2 regions of the Psychrobacter sp. BF1 genome follow, and region 1 is predicted to be linked to the other one. Evidence: predicted binding sites of a transcription regulator. Region 1 holds the regulator's gene; the other holds the start of a gene.
What was found. Region 1 encodes PhoB, which activates phosphate uptake and scavenging genes when phosphate is short. Its sites were predicted from a motif close to TGTCATNAANCTGTCATAA; they were not measured.

Region 1 (9,829 bases):
GCATGTTAGCCAGCAGCCCTTATATAGCTTTCATTCACACCTTTATCGATGGCTTCATAAACCTCTATTCCCTTTGGCTATCTTATGGCTAGGCTAAGAAGAATTTTTTGCTAGGGTTAGTTACGTTTGGACGATTTAACTTGTCTGACGAATGTGTTGTTATAGGGTAGTAGAAGCAGTTTATTTGGGCAAGATTCACTGACAATAGTCCGTCGATGCCGACTGCTATTGAAAGGTGGGATTACTAAACTAACGGGTCGCTCTCGACTTAGCAGCGACTTAATAATGACTTGCGAGTATGGTTTTAGCTTGTGACAGTGAGGGGCATAATCCCCTACACTAATTAACGTTAAAAAAGTCCCATGATCTAACTGATGATTTAAACCAGAAAAATTTAAACGAAAGATATTTAAATATAGAAGATCAGTTAATAGTTTTAGCCAACAACGAAGCGCAATATCAATAGACGCTAAGTAATAAAGATATCAGCATTGCCTATTCCTGCAAGTTACCAAGCTTGTAGGTAAGCAATGCTATTACTCAGACTACCAATAATACTGTGCTGTTGCTTGTTAACTAACAGCCAGATTTTATTAGGTGGCTCTATAAAACATAGCTGTTTAACCAATAGCTTTTTAATACATGGCAAGGAGTTTCAAATGGTATACCAAGGAAATCGCATCACGGTAAGCATGCTAGATGACGGCATCGCCAACATGCATTACAACGCCGAAAATGAGAGCGTAAATAAATTTGATGCTGAAACCAATAAGCAATTTGGTGAAGCAGTAACTGCTTTAGAAAAAGCCAGTGATATTAAGGGATTAATCGTAACTTCAGGTAAAGGCGTGTTTATCGCTGGCGCAGATATTACTGAGTTTGTGGCATCATTTAAGCAATCAGAAGAAAGTATTAAAGACTGGGTTATTAGTATTAATAAGGATTTTAATCGCTTTGAAGATTTACCATTCCCAAAAGTAGCGGCCATCAATGGTGCCGCACTTGGTGGTGGCTGTGAGATGACGCTAGTTTGTGAATATCGGGTCATGAGCGAAAAAGCCATTATTGGTTTGCCTGAAACGCAACTGGGCATCTTCCCAGGCTTCGGAGGTACTGTACGTAGTACGCGTATCATCGGTATTGATAACGCACTTGAATTGATCGCTACTGGAACCCCTAAAAAAGCCCTAGACGCGCTAAAATTAGGCTTAGTTGATGCGACTGTAGCGGCTGATGACTTACAAGATGCTGCTATTGATTTAGTGAAAAAATGTATCTCAGGTGAGCTTGATTGGCAAGCACGTCGCTATGAAAAGCTAAATCCAGTTAAGCTCAATGCCCTCGAGCAAGCGATGGCGTTTAGCAGTGCTAAAGCCATGATCTTTGCCAAAGCCAATCCTAAGCAGTATCCAGCACCAGCATTAGCAATTGAAGCTATTGAGAAGCACGTTAACTTATCGCGTGATGAAGCTATTGCAGTAGAAGCAGCAGGTTTTGCTAAAGCTGCTAAGACCCCGCAAGCTGAGAGCTTAGTAGGTCTGTTCTTAAGCGATCAACTGGTCAAAAAGCTGGCTAAGCAACACAGCAAGCAAGCGCATGAGATTGATGAAGCAGCCGTGTTAGGCGCAGGCATTATGGGTGGCGGTATTGCCTATCAAGCGGCTAGCAAAGGCTTGCCTATTATCATGAAAGATATCAAATCTGAGCAGCTAGATTTGGGTATGGGTGAAGCAAGTAAGCTACTAGGTAAGATGGTTGACCGTGGCAAAATGACGGCTACTGAAATGGGCACAACTTTGAGCCGTATCCGTCCAACGCTTAACTATGGTGATTTTGCTGAGACTGATATCGTTATCGAAGCCGTAGTAGAAAATCCAAACGTCAAGCGTGCGGTACTAAAAGAGGTCGAAGGCTTAGTAAAAGACGACTGTATCCTAGCGTCAAACACTTCAACAATTTCTATTACCTTTTTAGCAGAAGCGCTGGCACGTCCAGAGAACTTCGTTGGTATGCATTTCTTTAACCCAGTACATCGTATGCCTTTGGTCGAAGTTATCCGTGGCAAGAAATCATCAGAGCAAGCGATCGCTACTACAGTGGCACTAGCTAGTAAGATGGGCAAAGTACCCGTTGTCGTTAATGATTGCCCAGGTTTCTTAGTTAACCGTGTACTGTTCCCATACTTCGGAGCATTTGATTTATTGCTTAAGCAAGGCGCTGATTTCGTCAATGTCGATAAAGTTATGGAAAAATTCGGCTGGCCTATGGGTCCTGCATACTTAATCGATGTGGTCGGTTTGGATACAGGTGTTCATGGCGCAGAAGTGATGGCAGAAGGCTATCCTGATCGTATGAAGGCTGATTATAAAGGCGCAATTGAGCATCTTTATGATAATAAGCGCTTAGGTCAGAAGAACGGTGTTGGCTTCTACAAGTACGCCATGGACAAACGTGGCAAGCCTCAAAAGACTGCCGATGAAGCTACTTATGAGCTGTTAAAAGCGACTACTGATAGCGAAAAGCAAACTTTTGATGATCAAGCGATTATTGATCGTACTATGCTGGCTTTTTGCAATGAGACGGTACGTTGCTTAGAAGATAACATCGTCAGCACGCCAAGCGAGGCCGATATGGCAATGATTATGGGCGTTGGTTTCCCACCGTTCCGTGGTGGACCTTGTCGTTATATCGACCAGATGGGCCTAGATAACTACTTGGCATTGTGTGAAAAATACGCATACCTTGGCAAAGCTTATGAAGCCCCACAAAAGATTCGTGATATGGCAGCAGCAGGCGAGACCTTTTACGCTACTGCATAATGAGCACACACTATTAGGATAAGTAACCAAAGCGCTGGTTGAACGCAGTTTTGTTGATAATTATTAACCTGCTATCAAGCTATTATTAAGTTATTAGCAGTGAAAGTTCATCTACAGCGCAACCGTTACTGACAATAAAAATTTAAAAGGAAGATAGTATGACAACTTTAAGTCCAAATGATGTGGTCATCGTAGATGGCGTACGCTCAGCAATGGGTAAAACGAAAAATGGTATGTTCCGTCACGTGCGTGCCGATAGCTTATCAGCGGAGCTAGTTCGCGCTTTAGTTCTGCGTAACCAATTCGATCCTAATGATATTGAAGATATTATCTGGGGTTGTGTCAATCAAACCTTAGAGCAAGGGCTGAATATCGGTCGCAATATCGGTCTATTGGCTGATATTCCAAAGACTACTGGCGGCCAAACCGTTAACCGTCTTTGTGGCTCTTCTATGCAAGCATTGCATACTGCGGCTGCGCAAATCATGACCAATCAAGGCGACACTTTTATTATCGGTGGTGTTGAGCACATGGGTCACGTAGGCATGATGCATGGCGTTGATTTAAACCCAGCGGCCTCGAAGCACTATGCCAAGGCCTCTAACATGATGGGTTTGACCGCTGAAATGCTGGGCCGCATGAACGGTATTACTCGTGAAGAGCAAGACGCTTTCGGTCTAGAGTCACATCGCCGTGCGTGGGAAGCGACGACTGAAGGTCGTTTCAAAAATGAAATCATCGGTATCGAAGGTCATGACGAAGCAGGTCGCCTGCAACTTTGTACTGTAGATGAAGTGATTCGTCCCGATGCGACGATGGAGCAAATGCAAAAGCTACGTCCAGCCTTTGATCCTAAAGGGGGTACAGTAACCGCAGCGACTTCATCAGCACTATCAGATGGGGCCTCCGCTATGTTGGTTATGAGCGCACAAAAAGCCAAAGATTTAGGTCTGAAGCCCCGTGCTCGTATTCGTAGTATGGCTATCGCTGGTTGTGATGCCGCTATTATGGGTTATGGTCCAGTACCAGCGACCCAAAAAGCCTTAAAACGTGCGGGCTTAAGCCTTGACGATATCCAAACCATTGAGCTAAACGAAGCTTTTGCAGCGCAGAGCTTAGCGGTTATCAAATCTATGGGTTTGACCGACAAGCAAGACATCATCAACATCAATGGTGGAGCGATTGCTTTAGGTCATCCACTCGGCTGTTCAGGCGCACGTATCACCGTGACTCTGCTAAATGCTATGGAGCAGATGGATACTGAAATCGGTCTAGCGACTATGTGTATCGGTCTTGGTCAAGGCATCGCTACTATTATTGAGCGGGTTTAATTAATATCGAACGTCTAAATATTAGTATGGTTCAATTAAGCTGATATTTATTTACTAATTTACGCTAATATCTTGTAAAAAGAGCGCCTCTAACTTAATGTTGGAGGCGTTTTTTTGTCTGTAGTGCATTAAAGGGGCTTGAGGGAAAAAAGCTGATATCGATTAGCTCATTCAAAGTTGCAGCAAGTAGCGCCGCTATTATGGTCAAAAATGCTTACCCAATTCATCAATGGAAAGTATAGGTAAAAAATAGTTATAACCCAGTAATAGATGATAAGTTGTTACTAGAGATTATCCTCATTGACGACCTCAACAAAATATGACTAAATAAGAAAGACTTTTATAACTATAATGGCAATAATTACTATAGTTTTATAAAAGTGCATTATCTTATAAAAATATATTATCTTATAAAAATAACGGAATCTGTTGCCCCCTGCCGCAGATCTACAAGGAGTGTACTATGGCTACTATGATAACGGATCGTACTTACCGCATTGCCCGTGAGAACACGCAAGCGATGATTATTGACGTACAGGAACGCCTAACCCCACATATCAATGACCATGAAAATATCGTCAAAAAAATCTCTACTTTAATTCAAGGTCTACAAGCACTTGATATTCCTATTATGCTCAATGAGCAATATAAAAAAGGTTTAGGCGAGACTTTGCCTGAGATAAAAGAGCTGCTGAACGAGAATAATAAAAAAGGCTTTGAAAAACTTACTTTTAGTGCTTGTGACAACGATGATTCATGGAATCATTTGGCGCAGCAAAATCGTAGCATCGTGTTATTAATGGGCGTTGAGACTCATGTTTGTGTGCTGCAAACGGCTCTTGATCTACTCGATAACGGCATGCAACCGGTGATTATTGGCGATGCTGTAGGCTCACGTTTTCCCTATGACAAAAAGCAAGCCATTCGCCGTATTCGCCGTGCTGGTGGGGTTATTACTACTGTAGAAACCGTGCTGTTTGAGCTGTGCCGTAGTAGTGCTGACCCAGCATTCAAAACTATTAGTAATTTAATCAAATAATAGGCTTACTTAATAATAAGTTGATTTTTAATCGATAAGGTAGAGCCAATCGGTAGAGTAAAGCAGTATGGTCTAAATAGTTTCTTGATACTGATATTATCAGTTGCTATAACCGCGCCAGTCTCTGCTGCTAGCTCTGTCAGTAGCGGTAACAAGCTGGCAGCAGATGCCAAGAAGCAAATCGGTGTCACTGTCAGTTACGACCCGACTTATCGCAAGCTTGATTTCCCACGTGGCGATGTAGCACAAGATACTGGGGTCTGTACTGATGTGGTAGTACGAGCTTACCGTCTGCAAAATATTGATCTGCAACAGCTTGTTAACGTCGATATGAAAGCGAATTTTTCTGCTTATCCTAACACTTGGGGTCTAAAATCAACTGATAAAAATATTGACCATCGCCGTGTGCCTAATTTAGAGACGTATTTTACTCGTCATGGACAGCCGTTATCAGTAACCGATAAGGCAGGGTTTTTAGCGGGTGATATTGTTTCTTGGCGACTACCTACTAGTAATCTGCCACATATCGGCATAGTTTCAGACAAGCTAGCTGCTGACGGTACGCCGCTAATTATCCATAACATCGGTCGTGGTACTCAAGAGGAAAACATCCTTTTTACTTATCCAATCAAAGGCCATTTCCGTTATTAATACCCTCAGTATTGCCGCATTAATATTTATCTCTTAGTGCTATTAAAAAGCAGCCGCTAACGAATTAACGCTAGCGGCTGTTTTTATGAGATAGTATCAGCAACCGTTTACATCATGCTATGCGCTTTACTAGCAAAGTCTTATTCAGCGTTTGCTAAGCCTAATAGCTGTCCCATTTCAACTGTAGTATTAGCACTCATGCCCTGTTGCCAATCCGCTTTAGCGGCTTTTGGCAGAATAACGATAGCGGTTGAGCCTAAGTAAAAACGCCCAAGCTCAGCACCTTTGGCTAACGGCATATCATGCTGCTGTAGTTGGATATCTTTGCTACGGGTGATGCGACCAGTTGCTACGGTTTCGATACCAGCGACGATCATGGCTCCAACCATCACTACCGCAGCTTTGCCATACTCAGTATCGAAGATGCAAACCAAACGCTCATTACGTGCAAACAGATCCGGCATGTTAGCGGCTGTGCTATTATTGACCGAAAATAAAGTTCCAGGTACGTAGCGAGTGGTGGTTAGAGTACCAGCAAACGGCATATGTACCCGATGATAGTTGCTAGGAGCTAGATAAACCGTAGCAAAGCTCCCCTCAGCAAAATAATCACCGTCGTCTTTATTAGCTAGCAATTGGCCGATATCGTAATAGCTGCCTTTAGCTTGCAATAATTTGCTATCTTCTATCTGTCCCAACTGCGATATAACGCCGTCAGCAGGACTAACGATACCATTGACAGTCGCATCGATAGTACGGGCATCGTCTTTGAGCTCACGAGTAAAAAAATCATTAAAGCTCTCGTAGGCGTTAAAGCTTTGGCGCTCATACTCTTTTAAGCTGACGCCATAAACTTTTGCAAAGCTGCGAATAAAAGCCCGCTTAACTAGCGGATGACGACTAGCGGCTAAGCGACCAGCAACGCGACTGAGCTTCTGCTGCGGAACAAACTGTTGAATAGTAGTAAATAGAGTCATAACAGGCTACCAAGATGATTTTTTGAATAAAGTATTTGATAAAGAGGGTGTTGTTAAGCGCTTTAGTAAACAATAGTAAAATATAATAATATTGTGGCGTATTTTATCATGGTGAGGGGCATTGATATGCTTATAATTGGTTAAGGAAAAATTTAATGAAAGCACTTATTCAGCGTGTTAAGCATGCTAATGTCAGAGTTGATGGACACAGCATAGGCGCTATCGAGCAGGGAATCTTGGCTTATATCGGTCTTGGTCACGACGATGATAAACAAAGCATGCAGCGCTTAGTCGATAAAATCCTGACTTATCGTATTTTTGACAATACTATAGACCCCACTAAGCTAGGTAAATTGGACCAAAATCTACAACAAGTTGGTGGTGGCTTATTATTAGTCTCGCAATTTACCTTAATGGCCAATACTAATAATGGGCGTCGGCCTGACTTTGGTCCGGCAATGTCTCCTGATGCAGCGCAAGTGTTGTTCGCAGAGATGATAGCCTATGCGCAGAGTCAATATTCGATCGTTGCTAGCGGTGAATTCGGCGCAAATATGCAGGTTGAAAGTATCAACGATGGGCCTTTGAGCTTCTTACTTGAGGTTTAATAAAGCTAAAGTTATCGCTTCAATAAGCTCTATATTGATAACTTGCGCCATATCTTAATAGCAGTGCTTGTCATCAAGTAGTCATAATTAAAGGCTTTAATAGTAGGCTAATAAAAAACCAATAAAAACTAATAAAAACTAATCAACCAATAGCTGATACAGACTTAGCCCATAGTAAGTTAAGCTACTATCACTATTGAAACTGTTACCAATATAAGGTCATAGTATGCAAAATGAGCGGATTTTGATCGTTGAAGATGAGCCAGCGATTAGTGAGATGATCGTAATGACGCTAGAGATGGCTGGGTTCGATTGCTTGCAAGCCGCTAATATCTCAGAGGCGCACCAACAAGTCGTCGATCACCGTCCAGCATTGATTTTGCTAGACTGGATGTTACCTGGTGATAAAAACGGTATTGATTTTTGTCGCATGCTCAAAAAAGATCAAATGTATGCGGAGATTCCGGTGATTATGCTGACTGCCAGAGGCGAGGAAAACAATAAAGTCCATGGCTTAGATGCTGGTGCTGATGACTATATTACTAAACCATTCTCAACCCGCGAACTGGTATCGAGAATCAAAGCCGTACTACGTCGTAGTAGTAGCTTGAGTGCTGATAAACCTATCGACATTGGTAAGCTCAGCCTTGATACTAAAAGCCAGCGTCTAACGACTGAGGGTAAGGTTATTGATATTGGCCCAACAGAATATCGGCTACTAGCATTTTTTATGACTCATCCTGAGCGTGCATATACTCGTACTCAACTGTTAGATCAAGTTTGGGGTGGTAATGTTTATATTGAAGATCGTACTATCGATGTGCATATTCGCCGTTTGCGTAAGCTTCTACAGCCGTATGACTGTGACAGATTGATTCAGACGGTTCGCGGTACTGGCTATCGATTCTCTAGCTTATTGCAGGCAGACTAGATTTACTATAAAAATAACGGTAATGCAGCTGCTTATAAAATGATGGACAAACCTATGATACCCGCTATAACCACAACGCCTGTCACTGAAAATGAGCAACAACATGAGCAAAATCAAATTGACCAGCAACAGGCGATAGGTCAGCTCGAAAAAATAAGAAGCTCGTTGCGAGCATTACAAGATGCCGTAGTATTACTTGATCATAATGATGGCTTGGAATGGTGGAATCAGGCAGCGCAAACGCTATTGCTATTGCAAGCTGGTGATAAAGGTAACTGTATTTTTGATTTTATCAAGGGGCCTGAGTTTCGAGATTACTATCAAGCCATATCTATAAGTGGGGAGACCTCTAATCATGGTGTGCACATGGCATCATGGCGAGATCCTAAGCGTTATCTTAGATGTGAAATCACCCGTTTTGGCGATAACAAGCTGTTAATTATCTACGATGAAACTCGCTTGCATCATCTAGAACAAATGCGCCGCGATTTTGTCGGTAATGTCTCTCATGAACTGCGTACACCTTTGACCGTGCTGATGGGTTATCTAGAAAACTTTTCTGAGCAAGAAGACATGACTCCGCAGTGGCGGCGCGGTTTTGAGTTGATGACTCAGCAAACCACTCGAATGAATAGAATCATTAATGATTTATTACTGTTGTCTAAAATTGAAATTGAAGAGACTCATCAGCTTGAATACATCGATATGACTAAGCTGCTTACCCAAGTTTATGATGATGCGCAGGCTTATAACCAAGAATACGGTCATACTATTCATTTGCACATAGACACTTATGATGGCTTATATGGCTCGGAGATGTATCTAAATAGTGCCTTATCTAATCTAGTTATCAATGCTATTAAATATACCCCAAAAGGGGGCAATATAGAGATAAGTTGGACCAAAACCTGTGACGGCTGTTGCTTTGCAGTCACTGATGATGGTATTGGTATTGCCGATACTCATATCGCCCGTTTGACAGAGCGCTTTTATCGTGTTGATAGCAGTCGCAGTCGTGCTACTGGCGGCACAGGGTTGGGGCTTGCGATTGTTAAGCACGTCCTGTACCAACATAATACTAGCCTGCATATTAAATCTAAACAAGATGTGGGCTCTACTTTTAGTGCTAAGTTTCCGATGTCCCAAGTTCGAACTTCGGTTGATAATTAGCTTGTAGCGTTATTTGGCTTTGATTAGCAAAGGATAAGGATTGACCGCACTGCCATTGATGTAAACCCCATAATGGACGTGGGGCGGTGTGCCTTTAGCATTGCCGCTATCGCCAACATAACCTACTGTATCTCCTGCCTCGATCCATTGATTGGGACTGATATCAGCATAGTCCTCTAGATGCGCATAGTAATGTCCCGCGCCACCAGGCCCTACGATAACCACTACTTTTCCACCTAATCTATCATCACCGACTTTGCTTACTACTCCTTGGGTAGTGGCTTTAATCGGAGTATTGCGTGG
Region 2 (9,829 bases), on a different contig from region 1:
TAATATCGATATTCCCGTTAACCACAAGCTTTCCATACTCATTGCTATCGATGATACCGTTGCTATTATTATCATATACGCCAATGGTCAGTGTTTCATCTTTTGCCATTGAGTAATCACCGTTAATTTTAAGTGTACCTTCTGCCACACTTAAATCTCCAGTCCACTGCTTACTACTCATAGAAAACTCAAGATTACCTGAACCTGTCTTTACAAAACCACCACCGTCCTTAAAAGAAATCTTACCAACGTTTCCTGTAATGACCGCATTTGGGTTTATGACAATATTAGTCGCAATATACTCATCAGGCTTATCAGCACTAAACACAAAAGCTTCAGTATCAAAAACGACGCCCTTATTACCTAGCTGAATAATATTGTCTTTGGTGAAATTTGCAAACAAGTTTGGTTGATCTGCTTTGATTTCAACAGTTGTACCATCTAGGTAAATATCAGACTGCTTTGATGCTATATTTCGTTCTATACCTTTAACAGATAAATAGCTATCTATTCCGCTAGCCTTGAGTATACCGGAGCCAGTATTACCAATTACAAGGTTCCCTGTTCTAAATGAGGCGTTATTAACATTCAACGCCCCTTTAGCTTCTTGAGCGTTTTCACCAAAACCTCCGACATAAGTAGTGTCGCTGATACTGACTTTGCCAATACTGTCAGGCTCATTATCTATATTCAGCGTACCACTACCTTGCTGTCCTACAATCATGTTTGCACTGTTCAAACGTGATGCGCTCAGCGTGACCTTTCCTACAGAGCCTTTATTTTTTCCGATCACAATGTCATTAGAAAACGTAGATACTGAACTATCTCCTTCTAGATTCAAATTCGCAACGCTGTCTACACCATTAGCGATAATGATATTCTTATCAGACCGCAAACTTGAATCTGCGCTCAAAGTAGCGTTGGCGACCGTACCATCGCCATTAGCGAGAATAAAATCATCTTTAGAAGATACTGAGCCATTATCTAAGTTAAGACTCCCTGAGCTACCAGTTTGATTAGCGACGATAAAATCAGTCTTGGAACTGACACTACCAGAAGTAGAGATTTGTACAGCACCTTCACCTGCATCACCTATTATAACTCTGCCTGCAGAAATAAATGAATGGGGTCCACTCCTGCTTGGTGTTGACACTTCAACTAGGTTATTTTTGCTACCTGATTTACTACCTACGATAAGGGCTTCTTTAATATTCACTGCGCCTATATTTTTGACAGTGAAATTTCCAGTACCTTCATTTCCAACATATAGGTTTTGTCTAAGACTTACATCAGCTCCTTCGCCATCAATCACAACTTTACCATCACCCGTACTCTTATTACCTATATAAGCGTCTTTGTAAATGAGAAGGGTACCCGTACCTCCTGGTTCTGCATTCGGGTCATCATTTTTTAATGTGAACAAACCTTTACCAGCATCGCCAACGGTCAACGTATTATCAAGATAAAGCCGAGATTTATTTTTAATTAAAACATCACCATTCGCGCCTTCGTTTTGGCCAATAGTAAGTGTAAATGTGTCTAAAGTCCCATTATCAACTAGGGTTAATTTGCCGTTGCCATCTTTACCTACAATCGTTGGAAATTTGGCTTCTATTTCAGTACCTTTACCGCTAACAATCACGTCTTCTGAAATAACATAAGGGTTATCATCAATTACGTGAACTTTACCATCATCATAGGTAACTGCCATTGCCGTCCCTGATAAACCAAGCATCGCTACAGTTAGGGGAGCGAGGATAAGCTTAGTAGCAACTTGAGATTTGCCTGAGGATTTGCCACGAGATTTAGCAAGCTCAGATACGCATTGATATACACCTAGAGAATGATTAAAGACTACACGGTAAATATGATTCATACGAAGACCTTAAGAAATAGTTGACAGTTATGTAACATTTTATTAATTATATAAAGATATATTACAATAGAATATTTTTTTGTCTACGTTTGATTACACAAATGTTCATATTCCATAAAAGGCGTTTAAAGCCTACTATTTAGTGTTTTATGATTATACGTTTGTTACGATGTTATCTAACTTTGAAGCCTGCTCATTGACAGCTTTGATACTACTGATAGCCTAGTATTAGAGGATAATTTATTTTGCCATTATGGTATTAATTAATCATTAAAAACACAAAAAGCCCTGTTAGTTAAAGAGCAGGGCTTTTTCCATAATGAAATAAATTTTAGTGACTAGCTAAGTATTTTCTAAAAAAATATTAGGATTTTTTACTTTGCAAACCAGCTGCATACTCCCGCACGTTTTGCGTAATTTTCATCGAACAGAATTTTGGCCCGCACATCGAGCAAAAGTGTGCAGACTTATGTGCGTCTTTCGGTAAGGTTTCATCATGGAACTCACGGGCAGTATCGGGATCGAGTGCTAGATTGAACTGGTCGTCCCAGCGGAACTCAAAGCGGGCTTTTGATAAGGCATTGTCACGTGCTTGTGCACCGGGATGACCTTTGGCCAAGTCAGCGGCATGAGCAGCAATCTTATAAGTGATAATGCCGTCTTTAACATCCTTCTTATTAGGCAAGCCTAAGTGCTCTTTTGGCGTCACATAACATAGCATAGCGGTACCAAACCAGCCGATCATCGCCGCCCCGATAGCACTAGTAATATGGTCATAACCCGGTGCGATATCCGTGGTCAAAGGCCCTAAAGTGTAGAATGGGGCATCAGCACAGAGCTCAAGTTGTAAATCCATGTTCTCTTTAATACGGTTCATTGCTACGTGGCCTGGACCTTCTACCATCACTTGCACATCATGCTCCCAAGCGATTTTAGTGACTTCACCAAGGGTACGCAGTTCACCAAATTGTGCCGCATCATTAGCGTCTTGTAGACAGCCAGGGCGCAAGCCATCACCCAAACTAAAGGCCACATCATACTGCTTCATAATTTCGCATATGTCTGCAAAATGGGTATATAAAAAATTCTGTTTTTGATGGGCTATGCACCACTGGGCCATGATGGAGCCACCACGTGAGACGATACCAGTCAAGCGTCCAGCAGTTAGCGGTACATATTCCAGTAGCACCCCAGCATGGATAGTAAAATAGTCGACGCCTTGTTCGGCTTGCTCAATTAGAGTATCGCGGAATATCTCCCACGTTAAATCTTCAGCGACACCATCGACTTTTTCTAGTGCCTGATAAATAGGTACAGTACCAATAGGCACCGGTGAGTTACGAATCAACCATTCACGAGTTTCGTGAATGTGATTACCAGTTGATAAATCCATGATGGTATCTGCGCCCCAACGCGTCGCCCAAGTCATCTTTGACACTTCTTCATCGATTGAAGAGCCTAATGCTGAGTTACCGATATTGGCATTGATCTTAACCAAAAAATTGCGTCCGATAATCATCGGTTCAGATTCAGGGTGGTTAATATTATTAGGAATAATGGCGCGACCAGCGGCTACTTCACTGCGGACAAACTCTGGGGTGATAATCGTAGGAGTATTAGCACCGAAACTTTCGCCGTCATGTTGGCGCATATCGGTTAGCTCGTGCTGCTTTTGGGTTTCACGAATAGCGATGTATTCCATTTCAGGAGTAATGATACCGCGGCGAGCGTAGTGCATCTGAGTGATGTTGCCGCTGTGGTCAGCGCCAGTCTTAGCACGGCGTGGCTTATCGATATAAGCGAATCTTAAGTTAGCAGTGCTGATATCGCGTGCGCGCGCTAGTCCGTATGAGCTAGATAAACCACTGAGTTGTTCGCTATCAGCACGTTCATTTATCCAGCCTTGACGCAATTTAGGCAGACCACGAGTCAAGTCGATTTGTACATTGGGATCGGTATAGACGCCAGAAGTATCATAGACATAAAACGCTGGGTTCTGCTGCCAATCACTCTCAGGAATGCCTTCTACTGGAGTATTTGCCAAACTGATTTGACGCATTGGCACTTGGATGTCAGGTCTTGAGCCTTCGATATAGACTTTATGCGAGGCGGGTAGGATACGATGCAAGTCGCGAGCATCTTCTTCAAAACGAGCATCAGCCGCGCTGCGATGGGCAGGTGTTTTAAAAGCATCGGCTTTTTTATTTGATTTTTGCTCTGAACCGGAGTTAGTTGAGCTGGCTGCATTTGCTAGGTAAGTGCTGGCGCTAGGTGTATTGATGTTTGGAGTGGCTTTTGAGCCAAGGCTTGAAGTAGGTGTTGAGATGGTCATATGCTGTCCTAGGATGTTGTCTAAAAGAAAAGGCAACACCGCCAGTAGCTGCGGAGTAAGCATTGGTCATAGCAACAAATTCAATCACAATTTTGAAAATCACGCCATCACCGCTATTAATAGCGGATAAGCTAAAAAGGATTGGTGGACACTACTGATTATTAACCACAGCTCTACAGCATCAGTATTCTATAACTGAGCAGTAGGCTGATAATAAACAGGCATTTCTGCGTGCCCTTTGTATGTATAACATAAGCTTGAGACTTCCCTGCGTCGGTACTAACCGCATCAGGTTCGGCGGGTGATCTCTCAGCGAATGTAGCATGACGGCTTATTATCCAGTCAACTACACCGCACCCCGAGTCTGTCAGTGTTGTAAATCACCTCGATACTAGCAAACTTCTCCCTTAACGGCTAATGCTATTTGTTCATATCACTAATATTAATAAATTTCAGCTCCCCAGCAAAGCTTTTGAGCTGCAATCCTTTGAGTATTGAGCACAGTGATTGATAGCACAGAGCGATTGCTATAAATTTTCTAACCCGCTTTAGCAATCCTAGAGTCAAACCAAGTAGAGGCTGCCAACTACTAGGACTAACTACCCTGCAATAACTCCAAATAGGACTAACTACCCTGCAATGCTTTCAAACTACTATCCTGTTTATATCTGCTTACATTGTCATTGAACTGTCATAAAACCGTCATCGAACTGTCATTAAAGCTTGGCAAACTAGCTCACATCAATAGTTCACATCATTCGACATCAACAGTCATTATTTATTTTATTGGTCAAACTTTAGGAGCATCACATGCGTTATTCAGTATTGGCAATAGCAGTTAGTTGTACCTTGATGCTTACCGCCTGTAATAAATCAACCGATAGCGTTGAATCAGCCAAAGACAGCGCAGCGGTTACTACTACTGAAAAGACTGGCAGCGAAACTAAGCCAGCAGCAGTAAACGATAACATATCCATGAGCATCACTGGCGCTGGCGCCTCATTTCCACAGCCTATCTATGCCAAGTGGTCAGCCGACTATAACGGTGCTACAGGCGGACAAGTCAATTATCAGTCTATTGGTTCATCAGGTGGTATCAAGCAAATTACTGCTGGCACTGTTGATTTTGGTGCATCAGATGCCCCATTGACGCCAGAAGAATTGGAAGCAGCAGGGTTGATTCAGTTTCCGATGGTCATCGGTGGCGTAGTACCAGTAGTCAATATTAAAGGTATTGAGCCGGGCGCGCTCAAGCTAGATGGCAAAGTATTGGCTGATATCTATTTAGGCAAGATTAATAAATGGAATGACCCTGCCATCGTGCAATTAAATCCAGATTTAAAATTACCCGATAGCCCAATTACTACCGTATTTCGCTCAGATGGCTCGGGCACGACTTTTAACTTTACTGATTATTTAGCCAAAGTATCGCCAGAGTGGCAGAGTAGTGTTGGTGTCGATAAGACTGTCAAATGGCCAACCTCTGATCGCGGCGCTGCCGGCAAAGGTAATGAAGGCGTTGCCAGTTATGTGAGTCGTATGGCTAACTCTATCGGTTACGTTGAATATGCCTACGCTAAGCAAAATAACATGGCTCATGTAGCGCTTAAAAATGCAGCCGGTAATGTAGTGCAGCCTTCATCGGCAAGCTTTGCAGCAGCAGGGGATATCGATTGGTCACAGCAAGCAGGTTTTTATAAAGTGATAACCAACTCTGAAACTGCTGAAGCTTGGCCAATAGCAGCTGCTACTTTTATCTTGGTACATAAGCAGCCAAAGGATGCTAAGCAAGTGGCCGGCGTGCTGAACTTCTTTAACTGGGCGTATGACCAAGGTGATGCTGCAGCAACTGAGCTTGACTATGTACCATTCTCTGACAAAGCTGTGGCCTTGTTTAAAGATAGCTGGAAACAAGTAGTCGGTACTGATGGTAAGCCTGTCTACACTGCCCCCTAAGCTTGGATACTAGTCTTAGCTGATAGTCATAGCTGATCAAATACTTTTGCTCAGCTATAACTCAAGTATAAGTAGCGCTGTTTGTTGCTAAATGGTGCTTAAGGCGACATTTATAATAATAAATATAATAATTAAAACACAATAAAAACCACATCATCTATCACAGCGATTATTGGGGCAGTTATGGCAGGGTCTAACTTGCAAACGCAATTGAATAAACAAAAGCGTTTAGATGCGATATTTGTTAATACTACTAAAGCGGCGGCACTGTTTGTACTAGCTAGCTTAGGAGCGATTTTACTATCGTTAATTATTGGCGCTTGGCCGAGTATGCAAGCGTTTGGACTAGACTTTTATACTAGTAATAACTGGGATCCAGTGGCTAATGAGTACGGGGCACTAGCTCCTATCTATGGCACGATAGTTACCTCAGTTATGGCGTTAGTCATCGCTGTACCAGTCAGTTTTGGTATCGCTATATTCTTAACTGAGCTTTGTCCTCCTGTACTTAAAAAGCCATTAGGTATCGCCATTGAGTTGCTAGCTGGTATTCCCTCTATCATTTATGGTATGTGGGGTTTATTCGTATTCGCTCCCTTCTTCGGCAATAATATTCAGCCTTGGCTTACCGAAAATTTAGGCAGTCTGCCGATCATAGGTAAGCTATTCATTGGTGCTCCAATGGGCATTGGCTTATTTACCGCCTCTTTAGTACTAGCCATCATGATCATTCCCTTTATTGCGGCTACTATGCGTGACGTATTTTCTGTAGTGCCAGCCCTGCTAAAAGAATCAGCTTATGGCATGGGCGCTACTACTTGGGAAGTGATGTTTAAGATTATCCTTCCTTATACCAAGACTGGGGTAGTCGGTGGCGTGATCTTAGGGTTAGGGCGAGCGTTAGGCGAGACTATGGCAGTAACTTTTTTGATCGGTAATACCTTCAATATTAACTCTAGTATGTTTGCGTCAGGAGTATCTATTACTTCAGCCTTGGCCAACGAGTTTGCCGAGGCGTCAGATCCATTGCATCTATCATCTTTGTTACATTTAGGATTAATCTTATTCATGATTACTTTTGTGGTGCTATCGATTTCGCGCTTGATGTTACGTGGTATGGATAAGCGTGCTGGACAATAAGCATTAATAATAGACTTTTATAACCATTTAATAGACTGGTTTTAAACTTGCTTCAATTAATAAGGAACTTGCAACATGCCAGCGTTATCCACTATTAATCCTGCCAAAAATGCTGCTGCTGTCACTACTGATCGAGGCTTGTATCGTCGCCGACGCTTGCTGAACAAAGTAGGCTTAGGGTTTGCCGCTTCCGCTATGATATTTGGGCTGTTTTGGCTGACGTGGATTTTGATAACTTTAGGCGTTGAAGGGATGCATGGCCTGCTTGAGATGCCAGTATTCACAGCTGATACACCGCCACCGTTGACTGATGGTGGCTTGCGTAACGCCATCATTGGGTCAGTGATGATTGCTGGTTCTGGCCTGTTTATTGGGGCGCCAATTGGGTTGCTGGCTGGGGTTTATTTAGCTGAATTCTCGCACGGTAATCGCTTGGGACAAGTTATACGTTTTTTGAATGATATTTTACTCTCTGCGCCATCGATTGTGATTGGTCTATTTATCTACGCATTATTAGTCAAAAACTATAGCTTTTCAGGCTGGGCTGGCGCTTTTGCCTTGGCACTTATTGTGATACCAGTAGTAGTAAGAACTACCGAAAGTATGCTGCTATTAGTGCCTAATCAACTGCGTGAAGCCGCTTACGCGCTGGGCACACCGAAGTGGAAGTTAGTATTAGGCGTAACTATGAAAGCGGCGCGGGCAGGTCTAACTACTGGGGTATTGCTGGCTTTTGCCCGTATCACTGGTGAGACTGCACCGCTGTTATTTACCGCTTTAAACAACCAATATTTCAGTCTGGATATGGGTAAGGCGATGGGTAATATGCCCAATACTATCTATCAATTCGCTATGAGTCCTTATGATAATTGGCATGCTCTTGCTTGGGCCGCAGCGTTGCTTATTACCTTTACTGTGCTGACCTTGAACGTGGCAGCTCGCTATATAGGTGGCAAAGAATATAGCTAATTTGGCTGGTGCAACCAATGAGCCGTGCTAATCAATGGCTTTAGCACTAGCCAGCAGCGAACTACTAGCAGTTACTATAATATTTATTGAAGATGACCCCTAATTAATAACTAATAATCGATATCCAGAATCAGTAATTAGCAATCAGGAGCTAGACCATGACTGACACTATTAAACGCTCTACTAAAAAGACTTCGCCAACTATCGCAGTGCCACGCCCTTTCGTTACTGCGCATAACACTGCCCCAGTAATCAGTAGCAATGCTAGCATTATGGCAGCCGTAGTAGAACCGCAAGCTCCTGCCAAAATTCAAATACGTGATCTTAACTTTTACTACGGTAGCTTTCGTGCGCTAAAAGACATCTCTATTGATATTCCAGAAAAGCAAGTTACCGCGTTTATTGGTCCTTCTGGCTGTGGTAAATCAACGCTACTGCGTACTTTTAACCGCATGTATGATTTGTACCCTAATATGCGCGCTGAAGGGGGAATCTATCTCGATGGTCACGATGTATTAGCAAAATCAATGGATGTTAATTTGCTACGTGCCAAGGTTGGCATGGTATTCCAAAAACCAACCCCATTCCCAATGTCTATCTTTGACAATGTGGCCTTTGGGGTAAGACTGTACGAAAAAATGTCAAAAGCTGAGCTAGTAGATCGGGTTGAGTGGGCGCTTAGAAAAGCGGCATTATGGGACGAAGTAAAAGACAAGTTACAAGCTTCAGGCCTGTCACTATCTGGTGGTCAGCAGCAACGGCTCTGTATAGCACGTGGGGTGGCAACTAAGCCTGAAGTCTTGTTACTCGATGAGCCAACTTCTGCGCTAGACCCTATATCGACAGGGGCTATTGAGGATTTGATAGAAGATCTAAAACAGGATTATACCATCGCCATCGTCACCCATAATATGCAGCAAGCGGCACGAATTTCTGATCACACGGCTTATATGTACTTAGGAGATATGGTCGAAATGGGCAAAACCGATCAGATATTTACTAATCCTAGTCAACAAGCGACAGAAGATTATATTACTGGCCGTTATGGCTAACCGCTGACAACCATTGCTGTTAATAATAGCTTTTATCGACACAGCTTTTATCGACACAGCTTTTATTAACGTAGCTATTTATTAAAACTGCTCTTCATAAATACTATTCTTTATTAAAAAGACCACTTACTGAGAATAATTATGCCTAATCAGATGTCCCATACCTCCAAAAGTTTTGACCAAGACTTGAGCGCAAGCACCGATTTGTTTTTAGAGATGGGGATGCTGGCTAGCAATCAAGTAGCGCAAGCGATGCAAGCTTTGTTAGAGAGTGATATGTTGTTAGCGCGGCAAGTAGTTGAGAAGGACAGCGCCATTAATCAGTTAGAAGTGCAGATTGATGAGCATATATTATTACTAGTTGCTAAGCGGCAGCCAGCCGCGCGCGATTTACGTTATGTGATGGCAGTGAGTAAAGGGGTTGTTGACATAGAGCGTATTGGCGATGAAGCGGTAAAAATTGCCCATATGGCGCAGCAAATTGCCAAGGTTAATAGCCATACT

Region 2: pstS (phosphate ABC transporter substrate-binding protein PstS) is a predicted target of PhoB. The motif match lies at 4,887-4,905, and genes of this name have one in related genera.

What each region holds. Positions count from the first base shown of each region.
Region 1 covers NZ_JAGYWV010000013.1:36,311-46,139, reverse strand. Annotated here, with positions in the region: gene fadB (fatty acid oxidation complex subunit alpha FadB) at 660-2,819, shown strand; gene fadA (acetyl-CoA C-acyltransferase FadA) at 2,978-4,150, shown strand; gene KZA12_RS12865 (isochorismatase family protein) at 4,614-5,189, shown strand; gene KZA12_RS12860 (DUF1287 domain-containing protein) at 5,274-5,840, shown strand; gene asd (archaetidylserine decarboxylase) at 5,981-6,817, opposite strand; gene dtd (D-aminoacyl-tRNA deacylase) at 6,973-7,425, shown strand; gene phoB (phosphate regulon transcriptional regulator PhoB) at 7,652-8,356, shown strand; gene phoR (phosphate regulon sensor histidine kinase PhoR) at 8,411-9,526, shown strand; gene KZA12_RS12835 (M23 family metallopeptidase) at 9,536-9,829, opposite strand, start outside.
Region 2 covers NZ_JAGYWV010000002.1:452,260-462,088, reverse strand. Annotated here, with positions in the region: partial or broken gene KZA12_RS04835 (ESPR-type extended signal peptide-containing protein) at 1-1,876, opposite strand, end outside; gene thiC (phosphomethylpyrimidine synthase ThiC) at 2,241-4,208, opposite strand; TPP riboswitch at 4,457-4,579, opposite strand; gene pstS (phosphate ABC transporter substrate-binding protein PstS) at 5,019-6,164, shown strand; gene pstC (phosphate ABC transporter permease subunit PstC) at 6,348-7,304, shown strand; gene pstA (phosphate ABC transporter permease PstA) at 7,380-8,273, shown strand; gene pstB (phosphate ABC transporter ATP-binding protein PstB) at 8,546-9,325, shown strand; gene phoU (phosphate signaling complex protein PhoU) at 9,467-9,829, shown strand, end outside.